Regions from separate parts of the Paenibacillus sp. 2KB_20 genome, predicted to be linked through region 2. Evidence: a T-box and tRNA genes for the amino acid it is inferred to sense, from the RefSeq annotation. Region 2 holds a T-box; the other holds one or more tRNA genes.
The links. A T-box is a leader RNA that pairs with one kind of tRNA and senses whether it is charged. The one in region 2 lies ahead of AB4124_RS18175 (alanine--tRNA ligase), so its partner is inferred to be a tRNA-Ala.
Positions count from the first base shown of each region.

Region 1: it has a tRNA-Ala gene. The T-box ahead of AB4124_RS18175 (alanine--tRNA ligase) is inferred to sense a tRNA for this amino acid. The anticodon was not compared.

Region 1 is NZ_JBFRHH010000001.1:491,778-499,573, forward strand. Features, by position in the region: gene AB4124_RS02260 (ABC transporter substrate-binding protein) at 1-427, opposite strand, end outside; gene AB4124_RS02265 (class I SAM-dependent methyltransferase) at 576-1,331, shown strand; tRNA gene AB4124_RS02270 (tRNA-Ala) at 1,660-1,732, opposite strand; gene nrdR (transcriptional regulator NrdR) at 1,909-2,382, opposite strand; gene AB4124_RS02280 (alpha/beta-type small acid-soluble spore protein) at 2,531-2,758, shown strand; gene AB4124_RS02285 (lytic transglycosylase domain-containing protein) at 2,826-3,392, opposite strand; gene coaE (dephospho-CoA kinase) at 3,389-3,988, opposite strand; gene AB4124_RS02295 (MntP/YtaF family protein) at 3,998-4,738, opposite strand; gene mutM (DNA-formamidopyrimidine glycosylase) at 4,861-5,694, opposite strand; gene polA (DNA polymerase I) at 5,841-7,796, opposite strand, start outside.
Region 2 is NZ_JBFRHH010000006.1:307,828-315,623, forward strand. Features, by position in the region: gene AB4124_RS18145 (sensor histidine kinase) at 1-589, shown strand, start outside; gene AB4124_RS18150 (Ku protein) at 798-959, shown strand; gene AB4124_RS18155 (hypothetical protein) at 1,151-1,360, shown strand; gene AB4124_RS18160 (hypothetical protein) at 1,665-1,919, shown strand; gene AB4124_RS18165 (serine hydrolase domain-containing protein) at 2,361-4,370, shown strand; gene AB4124_RS18170 (hypothetical protein) at 4,622-4,846, shown strand; T-box leader at 4,909-5,152, shown strand; gene AB4124_RS18175 (alanine--tRNA ligase) at 5,262-7,142, shown strand; partial or broken gene AB4124_RS18180 (IS3 family transposase) at 7,570-7,737, shown strand.

The DNA of each region.
Region 1 (7,796 bases), on a different contig from region 2:
TTTCTATGTTTGCAATCAAACGGGATATTTCCAGCGTGGCATTCTCTTCCCTGCTGACCGCCCTCTCCAAGGAAAACTTAACCGCCGTTGAATTCAATGGGCTGCCGTCTGAGAATTGCACCTGATTCCTTAAATGAAAAGTGTACATCTTACCGTCTTCGGAGACCTGCCAGAATTCAGCCAGGCTGGGAACAAGCTCCCCTTCTCCTTCATATTCCACAAGCGCGTCATATACAGCGGCATGCGTATGTCTTGATCCATTGTAGGTCGAAGCATCGAGCTTATCTCCCTCAGCGTCCTGCGTTACGGCAACAACGATTTGCTTGTCTTCTGCTTTGCCAGGGACCGGGTCTGTTTCTTTTGAACACCCCATAAGCAAAGATAATGCGACAAGTCCTGCAACTCCGAATCTAAATCTCCCCAACATCCATGCTCCTCCTAATTTTCTTCTAGGTTGTTTGTGATTAAACAGCCGCTATGATCTTGACCGCTTGCATACTGAGTAATCTTTGTATATTATTAATCGTAATCATTACGATTTGCAACATTTTTTTTAAAAAAAGGAGATCTGAATAATGACAGAGCATAAACTCGCGCAGCAATATCGTGACTATTGGGACAAAGGAGCTGCTGTCTATGATGAAATTGTAGATACGGAATTTGCAACCGACTCCTATGATCAATGGAAAGCGATCTTGAATCATCAGTTATCCGGAAAACAAAATTTGAAAATCCTAGATGTGGGAACAGGTCCCGGCTTCTTCGGGGTTTTGCTTAGTTGGATGGGGCATGAGGTTACCGCCATTGACTCCTCGTCTGAAATGGTGGCTAGAGCTAATAAAAATGCGCAAAAGCATAACTGCAATTTCAAAGTAATAGAAACCGATATTATCGATTACAAGACGGAAGAAAGATATGATATCATCATTTCCAGAAACGTCACCTGGTTCCTATATAATCCTGTTGCCGCATATCAAAATTGGCATGGCATGCTGAACGACGGCGGACAAGTGATGATCTTCGATGCCAACTGGAATTTGTTTTTGAGTAATCCCCAAGAGGCGGAGCTGTTTAGAAAAGCTAAAGAAGAGGCAATTGATCAAGGTTACTTGCCTTATCGCGAAGAGAAGGATATCGAAGAAGGGGATCAATTGGCGCTTACCTTGCCATTGACCTACGTAAGAAGGCCGGGATGGGACGCCGAAATGCTGCGATATATCGGATTTGCCAAAATCCAAGTCCATGAAGGTTTCGATGCCGATTTTTATCGCGCAGGAGAAAAAATTCTCAATCGCCATAGGCCCATGTTTGCCATCGTTGCTGAAAAATAAGTATACATCCTAAAAAAGACGTCCAGCCAACCTTGATGAGAAGGCTGGCTGGACGTCTGTTTCATCCAGACCAAGTTCAGCGGCCAAAGATGTTAGTACGGAGACTTTACCGATGTCTTTTTCCTCCTAATAGTAAGCGCTAAAGACACGTTGAATATATGCTCCTCCCTTGCGCTGCATGTTCTCATGACCTAATGAATGGCCATGCATGTTTCTCCATATTAATTTCGTCCCCAATTCGTCCCCAAATCCAATTAGATATGTATTTAAAACCGTCCTAATAAAGCAAAAAACCCTTGATGATATATCATCAAGGGTTTTCTTATTATGGAGCCTAGGGGGATCGAACCCCTGACCTCATCGCTGCCAGCGATGCGCTCTCCCAGCTGAGCTAAGGCCCCGTAAGCGACTTCTATATCATATAAAAAATCAGCAGGCATGTCAACATGTTTTTCACATTTTTTGATGACGTGCTGTATCCCTTTTACTTCTCTATATAATGTCACTTAGCGATGATGATAATGGGCCCTATGAGAGCACCAGAAGAGCACCTGGATCGTGCGGAACCATGGCGCTCTTACAACTCCGAAACGTCCGTACCCTTGGACAGCAGGCTTTTCAGTTCCTTCATAAACATATTGATATCCTTGAATTGGCGATACACGGATGCAAAGCGGACGTAAGCTACCTCATCGACCGGATATAACCGCTCCATCAGAAGCTCCCCGATCTGGCGGCTCTCCACCTCTGCTGCTGCGGTATTGCGCAGTGCCTTCTCTACATCCGATACAATCATATCCAGCTGGTCCACGGATACCGGACGCTTCTCGCATGCCCGGATCAAACCGCGGAGCACCTTCTCCCGGCTGAATTCTTCGCGGCTTCCGTCCTTTTTCACGACGATCAGCGGCGTTTCCTCCACCATCTCAAAGGTTGTGAATCTCTTGCTGCACTGCTCGCATTCCCTGCGGCGGCGGATGGATTTATTCTCGTTGGCCGGCCTGGAATCAAGCACTTTCGTTCCGGCATAACTGCAATATGGACATTTCATAAAGTCATCTTCACTTCCTTCGTTTCAGCGTATTTTGCCTTGAATGGCGCTACAGAAAAATTTACCAGCAAAACTTTGTTCTTTTATGTTATGAAAATGCGAAACCCGAGACATAATACTTTTACCAACCCAAGGAGGTGAACTTAACATGGCACAAAGCAACAACAACTCCAACAACCTGGTTGTTCCTCGCGCAAACGCTGCTCTTGAGCAATTGAAGTACGAGGTAGCTCAAGAACTTGGTATCTCCATTCCACAAGACGGATACCAAGGTAACATGACTTCCTACGAGAACGGTTCGATCGGGGGATACATCACAAAGCGTCTTGTAACCCTGGCCGAGCAACAATTGGCTGGTCAATTCTCCGGTCAATAATCGATTCTTCCTTAAAAAAGGAGTGTTGGACGGCTCGATGTAAGAGCCTGTCCAGCGCTCTTTTTTGTTAAAAGCCGTCCTTATATACATCTGTATACTGATTATAATAATAAATCACGCGCTGTACATAGTGACGGGTTTCCCCGATAGGAATACTCTTCACATTCTCGTAGGTTCCATCCCACATGCCCTTGTTGATCCAATTCTTCACGTTTCCGGGGCCTGCATTGTAAGCGGCGATGGCGGCAATCGGATTGCCGTCCATTTCCTTGTGCAGATTCTGAATATACCAGGTGCCCAACTGGATATTCGCATCCACTTCATTCTTCACGTTCAGCAGGTTCACCGATGGCAGCTTGGCCATTTCCATCGCCCAATTCGCCGTATCCGGCATCAACTGCATAATGCCCAGCGCGCCTTTCTTGGATTCCTTGCCTGGCTTGAAGTTCGTCTCCACTCGAATGATGGAAGCCACCAGGAAGGGATCGACCTCATAGTAAGCGGCATGCTTCCGGATTTCATCCTTATAATAAATCGGATACAGCAAGGTCATCCAGTTCGAGCTCAGAAACAGCAGCGCTACAAAAGAGACAAACAGCAGAAGCAGCACTCTTTTTTTACGGAGCCACCTCATAACCGAACCAGCCTGCCCCACAGGTTGTCCACCTGCTGCTGTGTTTCGGCCAATGTTCCGCTGTTATCAATAAGGATATCCGCGAGACGCTTCTTCTCCTCGATATCCATCTGGCTGTTTAAACGCGCTTCTGCCGCTTCCCTGTTAAGATCATCGCGCACCATCAGACGCTCTAGCTGCAGCTCTCGCGGTACATAAACGACAGCGATCTGGTCAAGATAAGAATAATGCTCCTTAGCCTCAAGCAGCAGCGGTATATCCGCTACCACGAGCCGGTCCGGATACTGCCGCTCATACGCTTCCGTCCGTTCCCGGATTTCCTGCCGGATCGCCGGATGCGTGATCTCATTCAACACCGTTCTCTGCTCGGGATGATGGAAGATCATCTCCCCGAGTTTTTTTCGATTCAACGTACCGTCCTCAAACAGGATCGCTTGTCCAAAATGTTCGGTCACTTTACCCAGCACCGGATGACCCGGGAGCATCACTTCCCGGGCGATGAGATCCGCATCGACGAGAAGTGCTCCCTTCATGGTCAACATGGAGGACACGGTGCTCTTGCCTGTTGCAATTCCTCCGGTTAAACCGATATTCATGACTTCACCTCATAACAGCTTCATTATACCCATGACGATTAACAAAAAAGCAGGCAAATAAGAGATAAAACGCATGCCGCCTTTGGACGCAAAGCGTAAACCAACCCTCATGCCCAGCACCAGGAATATCCCGCTAAACAAGGAAACAACCGTTGCGGTACCTAGCGGTGAGAAGCCCAGCATGGCTGCGCCAAGCCCTGCCCCGAACGCATCGAGCGATAGCGCGATCCCGAGCCACATCGCCTCCCACGGAGAGATGCTGCCGGAGTCGTCCAGATCCGCCTTCGAGGGACTGCGGAGAATTTGAATGACAACGCCGATCTTCGGAATCTCAAGAGAGAATACCGCCCGCTGAAGATGCTCTTGACCTGCCGTGTTAACCTCACGTCGTAATTTTACTTGATGGTCAACCCCCTGCGTTTCTATAAGAGACTTTGTAATAACCCTATTGGAAACCGGCTGCACATCAGACTCGTTTTTTCTGCGAACTTGCTGGCATAGAGACCATAAGCCCAGCAGAATCAAAATGGCGGCTCCGATCACGGACGCCACAGATGGGGATAAGAACCGCTGTAACAGCGCGCCTGCCTGCATGGAGGCGCCAAGCACCAAGCCGGAACATAGCGAGATGATCAATACAGACAGCAGCGGTATCCTGGTTTTGCGCAGACCGTATGTAACCCCCGCCCCAAATCCGTCCAGGCTTAATGCCATAGCCAGCAGCACAGACGAGAAAATATGACTGAGCACCCTTTTCCCTCCTCGTAAGCTCCACATCAAGCGGCTCATTCATGAAGAAGAGCAGCTCCATGCGCTCCACATATGTTCCACATTATATGTGTGAGGAAAGGAATGGGTGCACGCCTATTGGATTACTTCCTTAACGGCTGACACTTCGGGCAGAAGTGGGTCCCCCGTCCGCCAACCACGATCTTATGAATCGGTCCTCCGCATGTATTACACGGCTCGTCCTTCCGTCCGTAAATCTGATGACTGTGCTGGAACATCCCCATTTCACCCTGTCCATTGACATAGGATTTAATGGAAGAACCACCCGCGTCAACGGCTTCGGACAGTGTATCCACAATCGCATGATACAATCGCTTGAGCTCGGCATCCTTCAGGCTGTTAGCATTGCGCTCCGGATGAATCCCGGCTCGAAACAATGCCTCATCGACATATATATTGCCGATACCGACCACATATGCCTGATTCAGCAGCACCGCCTTGATCTTCGTTTTCTTGCTGCCGATGACTTCCTTAAAGGTTCCGAACGTAAACGTCTCATCCAGCGGCTCATAACCCAGCTTGGCAAGAGGAGCGTGCTGGAACTCTTCCCCCGTTGCAAAAAGATGCATCGTTCCGAATTGGCGTACGTCCTTATAGCGCAGCTCCGTGCCATCCGAGAAATGAAAGATGACATGGGTATGCTTCTCCACCGGCTCCTCGGCAGGGTACACCCCGTAACGCCCTTCCATCCGAAGATGCGAGACGAGCACTAGCCCATCCAGCAATATCCGTAAAAATTTCCCGCGGCGCTCTACACCTTCCACGGTATGATCCTTCAGCATAAACGCAAATGCCTCAATATCGTCGGGACGCTGAATGATCCGCGGCAGATGTACGGATACGTGATCTATATGCTTACCTTTAATCAATTGGTTCAGTGTTCGTTTCACGGTTTCTACTTCCGGCAATTCCGGCATAATGACTTCACCTCATTTCCCATTATACCGGAAGTTGGGACAGAGCGGGACCATGGTTTTGTGGAAAGGTATGGTGCATATCGCGCCCCTCTTCACGCCATGATCCCTATAAAAAGATCTTCTATTGACTGACACAATGTGCAGCTTTACTTCGCTTCGTACCAGTTCTCGCCATAGCTGACTTCCGACTTCAGCGGTACCGACAGCTTTAGTGCCTGGCTCATCACTTCCGGAACCAGTTCCTTCATGATCTCCAGTTCATCCTCCGGCACCTCAAACACCAATTCATCATGCACTTGAAGCAGCATGCGGCTCTTCAACTGACGATCATACAATGCCTTGTCCATATGGACCATGGCCAGCTTGATAATGTCGGCGGCCGTTCCCTGAATCGGCGTATTCATCGCTGTCCGCTCCGCAAAGGACCGCAGATTAAAGTTGCTGGCATTAATCTCCGGCAGATACCGTCTGCGTTCAAGCAACGTTTTCACATAGCCATCTTGCTTCGCCTGCTTGACGATCACGTCCATATAACGCCGCACACCTTGGAACACCTCGAAATACTGGTCAATGAATGCCGCGGCTTCCTTCCGGGTAATGTTCAGGTTCTGGGACAAGCCATAATCGCTGATTCCATACACGATGCCGAAGTTAACCGCCTTGGCGGACCGGCGCATATTGGAGTCCACTTCATCCACGCCGACTCCAAACACATCCATCGCGGTCTTGGTGTGGATGTCCATATCGTGGACAAAAGCTTCCTTCAGCCGTTCATCATCCGAGATATGCGCAAGCACACGCAGCTCGATCTGGGAGTAGTCCGCTGCCAAAATGCTCCAGCCCGGCTCGGACGGAACGAAAACCTTACGCAGCTTGCGACCTTCCTCCAGACGGATCGGAATGTTCTGCAAATTCGGAAATTGGCTGCTCAGACGTCCCGTTGCGGCAATCGTCTGGCGATAATAGGTGTGCACTTTGCCAGTCTGTGACGAAATCTCCTTCAGAAGACCTTCCACATAAGTGGATTGCAGCTTGGCCAAGGTGCGGTACTTCAGGATCAGACGGACAATATCATGATAAGGAGCCAGCTTCTCCAGCACCTCGGCATCGGTAGAATAACCGGTTTTGGTCTTCTTGATGACCGGAAGTTCCAGTTTCACAAACAGAATCTCGCCCAGCTGTTTAGGGGAATTGAGATTGAATTCCGTTCCAGCGATCTCATAAATCTCATGAACCAGCTTCGCGATCTGACCTTCAAACTCGCGACCCAGCTCTTTCAAATCCTCCGCATTCACGGCAATTCCCTGTTTCTCCATATCGGCCAAAATGCGGGACAGCGGCATCTCCAGCTCATGGAACAGCGGCAGCATTTCATTAGCAGCCAGCTCCTTCTCCTGAACGGGAACCAGTTCGGATACAGCCAGACATTTTCTGGCCATGTGCTCGCTGAGCTTCTCCACATCGGGAACCTTGTATTTGGCCCCTTTACCGAACACATCCTCATCGGCTTGAAGATACGCAAGCCCGTATTTGGAGGCCAGCCCGCTAAGGCTTTGATTCGCTTCCGTCGGGTCCAGCAGGTATGCAGCCAGATGAACGTCGAATGCTGCGCCGGCAAAAGCGATACCCTGCCAGTGGAGAGCCAGATCAATGCGGTGCAGATCATACCCGCGTTTCGGGATCCCGCTATCGGCAAGCCAAGTACGGACAGGCTCGGCCTCTTCCGACTTCAGAACCTCAAACGGAATGAAGTACTGTCGTTCCTCTGTAGCGAGTGCAAGCCCGATCACCTCAGCATGATGAGGGTTTTCCCCATGTGTCTCAACATGGAGCACGGTCACCTGGGCCAGGTTATCCGCAACCTCCCCAAGTTCCTTCGTGTCCACAAGGGTCACTTCAATCTTCGCTTCGGGCTTCGACTCAGCCGCATCTCCGCCCATTCCGCTTGTGCTCAGGTTTAACCGTTCAATCAGCGATTTAAACTCCAGCTTCGCCAGTGCAGGTCCTGCCGTCTCTTCATTCAGGCCTGTAAATGCCATGTCATCCAGCGACTGCTCCAGCGGTACTTCGCGGAAGATCGTGGCCAGCTTCTTGCTAAGTAT
Region 2 (7,796 bases):
GGTGGGAGGCAACGCCGAGCTTCTGCTGGATGAAGAACTGCCTGAGAGCAGCCGCAAAATGGTGGAAACCATTGTGGTAAGCAACGACCGGGCCAAACAGTATGTTGCCAGCCTGTTAGAAACCTCCACCGGTGCGAATGAGGCATTTGAAAACACCTGCCTGCCCACTATGTTTGACGAGCTTTGCCAGAGCACAATAGCTTTTGCAGAAGCCAAGAGAGTTTGCCTGCAAACCCAAAACGGCCTGAAGGGTGCTGCGAGCATTCGGAAAGATCAATTACTTCGTGCCCTCGGTAATGTGGTGCAGAATGCCATCGAGCATACACCGGCAGGGGGAAACGTGTATTTGGAAAGCAGCATGATAGATGGCGGCTGGCAAGTTACTGTATGTGATGAAGGCCCCGGTTTTAGCAAGGCGGCGTTACACCATGCGACAGAGCGTCTATGGCGCGGAGATGTAGCACGTGGCGCCGATGGACACAATGGCCTTGGCCTTTGGTTTGCAGCACAAGTAGCTAAAACGCACGGAGGACAACTAGAACTGCGCAACTGTGATTCTGGTGGGGTGGTTACAATGAAGTTCTGCTAAGCCGCCAGGGATTATTCGGAACACTTGAAAATATGAGAAGCTAGGTTTGCCTAAGATACCTACCATTGCTGACAAACAAAAATAGGGGCACCCAGTGTAGATAATATAATCCGAGTATTGTATTTCAACAATGCGAACATCAAATAATGCATATGTGTTAACTGCCAAACAGCCGGACGCAATGCCGGTTGATTGAAATAATATATTATTGGTATATGCGCAATTTCAAATACCTGTGAAATTGTTTGCTGCTACTGAAGATAAGGAATTGTCTCTTAGACAAACCCATAGAACTTGTGGTTACAATATATCTCATTTAAAGTTTTGCAATACATGTAACTCCGCCGTAGAATCCCAAAGTTATGGTTGACCTTTTTTAATACTTGTTTCACGGCCAAAAGATACTTATTGGGAATTGAAAATGATTTAAGTGAGAAACTGACAAATCGACGACGATTCAGCAAATCACAACTAGACGTTTTAATCAAGGGAACTAACTTGGAAAGGCATAAATATTTTGTAACGGAAGAATAAATGATATTTAAAGATGGAGGAATAATTATGGAGACGAAGGAAGAAAATTTTCCAAATGATAGCACCATGGAATCAATCAAAAGTTTAACAGAGAAAGATGCTAAGACTTTCTTGAACCTTATATATGCACTTTTAAAAGACAACAAAAGTCCGAGCGAACATTTGATTTCAAAAGTATTATCCATTTTTGAGAAACAATTACCGAGAGTGGCTAAAGCAAGACAGAATAAAAACTAATCATCATGGTGTTACAAAACACTGTGAAGATAAAATAATTGAATTTGAGCAACGGATAATGTGTGGGGAAAGTGGTGGGGGTGATCGGTAGCCCGTTAAGCTAAAGGGACACGATAGTTTAATAAAGAAGAGAAGGCAGCTGGTCAGAGTGATCAGTTGCCTTTTTAAGCTAAAGGGCAGGATAACACAAAGCAGAAGTAATTTAACGGCCGTTCAGTATGGATAGTTGAAAATGGTTTAGAATTGTTTAGAGGCAAGTAGAAAGAGGGAAACGAACTCACCCATAACAAGGGGGCAGGAGAACGTGGCAAACATGGACAAGGACAAAAGGGATTTGGCGAAAGCGGGAACAGTATATGTAACAGGAGAGATCATAACGACGAAAGTGTACAAGGTTAGCCCGGAGCAGAAAGAGGGACTTGATCTTCTGTCAGTTGAGAGGCTCGAAAGGTTACGGGAGGAGGCAATACCTAAGATCCGCGAGAGGTATAAGCAAATGATCAGATCCCGGCAGCAACATCCAAAGAATGACAACGTTGGCCAGCATCCGGAGGATTAACCTAACGGGACACACTAGTTCAATACATCATGCAGATTAGAAGTTGTGATAACATTCCCGACAGATGACATGAACATTCTTACATTCCCAATATGATCTCATCGACGACGCCTAATAAAGATGATTAGACAACTTTTATTAAACTTACGGCCAGATTAGTAACTAACTCTTTTATGTTAATATGAGAATAAATCAGCTAATTTTCAAGGGAAATCAAAAGTTCATCTGCTATACTTTCCTAAAATACATGTAAAGGAGATATAACCTTTGAACCATTTGCCACAGAGATCTAAGAAAAATCGTCTGGCCTTTCTACTGGCTGTGGGACTTCTCGTATTGCTGATTGCAGGCGGTGTGTTATGGCAGACACAGTATCAGACAGCACCAACAGAGACGCAGAACATAACAGGGGTTCTGAATACATCTGAGCCAGCGGCGGCAATGGACTCGCCTACGAACAAGGCTTTGATCACCTACGAAGCGACCCTGAAAGCTGCACAGGAAAAGGCTGACACTCTCACTAAAACATACAGCACGAACAGCGTGCAGTACGCCCTTATTGATCAAGGGAAGATCGTCGTAGCAGGTCAAGCCGGGAAGAATGATGAACAGGAACAGAGAGCGCTCACGAAAGAAACGATGTACGGAACTGGTTCCACCAGTAAAATGTTTACCGCTGTTGCGATTATGCAGTTGGTTGAGCAAGGGAAAATCGACCTCGATAAGCCGGTCGTCCAGTATATACCCGAATTTGTGATGAAGGATGAACGCTACAAACAGATTACGCCGCGCATGTTGCTGAATCACTCTTCCGGTCTGAATGGTTCATCGGTGACGAACAAATATTTATTTGAAGATAACGATACATACGCTCACGATACACTGTTGAATCAACTGGCTGATCAGCCTTTGAAGGCGGATCCGGGGGCTTTTTCGGTTTACTGCAATGACGGATTTGCGCTAGCGGAGATTGTGGTCGAGCGAGTTAGTGGCATGGACTTTACTTCTTATATCCATAAATATATTACGGAACCGCTGGGTATGACCAATACCAAAACATCGCAAGATCCTCTGGACACAGCGAGGATGGCGGAACTCTATTATCCTACCTATACAGGACAACTTCCCAACGAGACAAACAATGTAATCGGATCAGGAGGTATTTATTCCACTGCGGAAGATTTAGCTCGATTCTCGCAAGTTTTCACGGGGAAAGCAAAAGGAGTCTTGTCCGATAGATCGGCTTCGGCCATGGCACAAGACGAGTATAAGACGCCGCTGTGGCCTGATGATGCGGACAACAGCTCATTCGAATACGGTCTTGGCTGGGACAGCGTCAATCTGTATCCCTTCAGCGAATATGGGATAAAGGCGCTGACAAAAGGTGGGGACACGGTTCTCTATCACGCATCACTCGTTGTGCTTCCTGAGTATGGCATGGCAGCAGCTGTCGTCTCTACAGGCGGGGTAAGTACGACCGACCAGCTTCTGGCGAACGAAATCTTGCTTCAGGCTCTGAAGGAGAAAGGCACCATTACCGAATTTAAGCCTGAGAAGTCATACGGCAAGCCGGTAAAGGCCGATATGCCGGAGTCCATGCTTGAGTATTCAGGGATCTATGGCTCATCACGTGCAACAACAAATATAGATATTAGCGAAGGTGGCATCATGTCCATCACTTCGGAGCAATCGCCAGTTAATCCAACCGAGATCTATTATTATTCAGCGGACGGCACGTTCCGGAGTGGGGATGGGAACAGGATGATCAGCTTCGTGACGGAGGAGAACGGACGCACCTACTCATGGATGCGCCAATATGCTTCGTTTCCAGGTCTTGGGCAGATAGCTATATCAGAGTACAACGCCGAGAAGCTCGAGTCTCAGGATCTCCCAGCAAAGACAATAGAGGTATGGATGAAGCGTGATGGAAAGAAGTATTATCTGCTGAATGAAAAATACACGTCGATTATGTATTTGATGTCTATAACCATCCCTTTGAATATGTCGAAACAACTTCCAGGGTACGTGCTGGATGGGCGAATAACCGACCCGAATTCAGCCATCTCCGAATTGCAAATTCCGGGAATAAATGGGAGGGATCTCTCAAGGTATACGTTCTTTACACAAGACGGCGTTGAGTACATGAATCACAATGGGAGCATTTTAGTGAACGAGGATGCCGTGAAGCCTTCTAACTTCGCTAAAAAATCAATCGTTACAATTCCGACCAACGGATACGCGCAATGGTATAAGATAAGCGACAAAGACAAGAGTAAGTCCATTAAGGTGAACATGCCCCCGAACTCTTCCTATGCCGTTTATGATGCAAAGGGATCATGCACCTATTTTAGTGTCATTGGAGGCAAGGATCAGGTTGTTGAACTATCTGCTGGAGGATCTATTGTTTTTGCCGGAGATGCCGGCACGAAGTTCGAGGTTTCCGCTCAGTAACTTCGCATAGGGACGAACGAAAAACATCCTATTAATAGTAACAAATCCCCCCAAGTGAATTATACACTCGTTAACAGAGATTATTTTGGAAAGCCAGTCCTCATCTATGGAAGATTTACACACACGAACACCACAGCAGAGATATGGAACGTACCTCCTGGTACATACCAAGTGAATTTGAGAAGTTTATCAACGAATGAATCCTATCTCTATCTCTTTAACAAGCAATAACCATCAAAGAAAAGGGCAGAATGGTTGAAGAAATTGCTGCAGAAAATGGTTCGTTCCTAGCCATTTCATACGAAATGTCTCTTGGAAAAGAAGTGTCGGATGAAGATTGGAATGAATCGCTTTACGAAAAATGGGGCGAATTTCTGGGGAAAATCCATCATGCCACAAAGGGTTATCACCTCCGCTCCGGAGGCAATACTTCCCCACCCAAGTTTGTTGTACCTCCTGAGACTTATACCTTATAAAAAATAGTGGAATTAAATTGACGGAGCAAGTTGAGTGTGATAGCATTGGTTTAATTTAAAACGAAAAGGCTATGATGAGAAATAGTAGCTATTAGGGATTTCACAGAGAGAAGATGGTTGGTGCGAATCTTCATTGATCTAATAGTGAAGCAGTCTCGGAGCTGTGAACCGAACAGAGGAATCTTAGTAGGCTTCAACGGAGTTCCACCGTTATTCAGGAAACAATATCGGAGATATCCCGTATTGATAGAGTGCAGAGAAATCTGAAATTAGGTGGTAACACGGACATAATAGTTCGCCCTAAGTTGACAAGAAATATGTCAGCTTAGGGCTTTTTTGTTTTATTTCTTCTCGTTTGAATATTTGCAAAATGATTTTCCAAGATTAAATAATAATTAAAATGGAGGTATTGAGCATGGTGAAAATGACACCAGATGAGTTAAGAAAATCATATATTGATTTTATGAAAGGAATAGGGGCTAGCCAAGTGCCCTCTTCTAGCTTGTTACCAGAAAATGATCCCTCAACGTTGTTTACGGGAAGTGGAATGCAACCTATGGTTCCCTATTTATTGGGGGAAAAGCATCCGATAGGTAATGAGATAACTAATATTCAGAAGTGTTTAAGGACAGTGGATATTGATGAAGTAGGAGATACGTCGCATCTGACATTTTTTGAAATGATAGGTCGATGGGAGTTTAAAGCAAATGAAAATAACTATAAGAAAAAGCAAATCGATGCCATTTGGAATTGGCATATTATCGAATTAGGAATTGATCCTGGCAGGCTGTATATCAGTGCTTTTATAGGAAGTGATGATTTGAATATACAGAAAGATACGGAAGCCATTCAAATCTGGTCAGAAAAATTTAAATCAGTTGGTATAGAACCTATCATTGAAGATGATCCCTATCAATATGGGGCATCTAGAGGTGGAAAAATATTCTTATACGATGAAAAAGAAAATTGGTGGAGTCGAGCCGGAAGTCCATTGGATATGCCTGTTGGTGAACCGGGTGGGCCTGATAGTGAAATGTTCTATGATCTTGAACCAGGCGGTGATTCACTGGATCATCCTGCTTCTGTAAGCGAGAGGTTTTTAGAAATTGGGAACAACGTATTTATGTGTTACAAAAAAGAAGCCACAGGATTTGTAAAAATGCAAAATCCCAATATTGATTATGGAGGCGGATTAGAAAGGGTTGCAACAGCCCTTAATGGTGACAAGGATATTTATAATACGGCTTTCTTCCTTAATCCCAAGAAAAAATTGATGGAGTTAAGTGGTAAACAATATACTGACGATTTAAAGTCGTTTAGAATCATACTTGATCATGTGAGAGCGGCTACTTTTCTAATTAATGATGGTGCGGAGCCAGCTAATAGTGATGCAGGGTATATAACAAGAAGGTTATTAAGAAGGGCGATTCGTGCAGGTAAAAAAATAGGTATACAAGGAAGTTTTGTGGGTGAGCTGTCTGAAGTTTATATAGATGAAGCAACAGCTTATGAAGATTTGATCGGTAATAAAAAGAAAGTTATCGAAATAGTAAATAAGGAAGAAAATCTTTTCTATAGAACTTTACAGCAAGGAGAATTTGAAATACAAAAACATCTTAAGAATAAGGGTAAAGTTACAGGTGCAGATGCCTTTTATTTTTACGAAACATATGGGTTTCCCTTGGAGTTGACGGAAGAGTTTCTAACTGAAAGTGGATATAGCCTGGAGGACAAGGCCTCTTATATAGAGGCGGCAAAGAAACATGCTGAAAAGAGCAGAACTGCTTCTGCGGGTAAATTTAAAGGTGGATTAGCTGAACATTCAACAGAAACAACAGCGCTGCACACGGTATCTCATTTATTACTTGCTGGTTTAAGGGAAGTTTTAGGTGATCATGTTCATCAACAAGGAAGTAATATTACTTCAGAACGATTACGGTTTGACTTCAACCATGATGAAAAACTTACGCCAGAGCAAATAGCTGAGGTGGAAAAGTATGTGAATGATGCGATTTCATCAAAAGCAGTTACCTATATTTCAGAGATGCCTAAAATTGAAGCGAAAGAAAATAATGTTGAAGGGAATTTTTGGGATAAATATCCGGATATCGTTAAGGTGTATACAATCAAAGATAACGAAGGGAAAGTTTGGAGTCGAGAAGTATGTGGAGGACCTCATGTAGAAGATACAACAAACTTAGGAAAGTTCAGTATTAAAAAAGAACAATCTTCTGCTGCTGGAGTTAGAAGGATTAAAGGAGTAATTAATAAATATTTCCAGAACGCGGAACAATAGCTGATGTTTTAGGATTGCCATTTGTAACAACGTTATGAGTTGCCGGGAATCCAGGATGAATGATAAATCCGGCAATCGAAGAGGGTTTGACATCGCTTGGCCTTTGTTGGCGGTACCGGAGCACAGTATTCAAAGAAAAAGCAATTCGGATTAAATCCGAATTGCTTTTTTACTGCAAGAAAGGGGATAAAAAAACAGAACGAAAATCGAGCTATGTCGGGGGACAAGAACATGGTCCCATAGAAAGTCGCTAATTTGATATTATCCCCTTTAAGTAGACAGTGTGTAAAAAGCGCATTAAAGTCTACTTGGAGGGGATTTTTTCATGGGCGAAATAAGAAAGACATATGACATCGAATTCAAGAGTAAGGCTGTTGCGATGTTCCTGGAGGAAGGTCTTGGCTACCGTCTTGTAGCCAAGACCTTGAGCTTCTTTGGACACCTTAAGTCGGAATGTTTTCGACTCGACACGTTCTCGACCGAGGAAGAGCTTATTATGGCGATTGAACAATATATCCATTTTTACAACCACGAACGTTTTCAACAAAAACTAAATAACCTTAGTCCAATTGAGTACCGAACTAATGTTGCTTAAGGCTTTTTTTGGGGCTGACTTGTAATCATAGCCGATTGTGTGAATAATATTATCTTCTT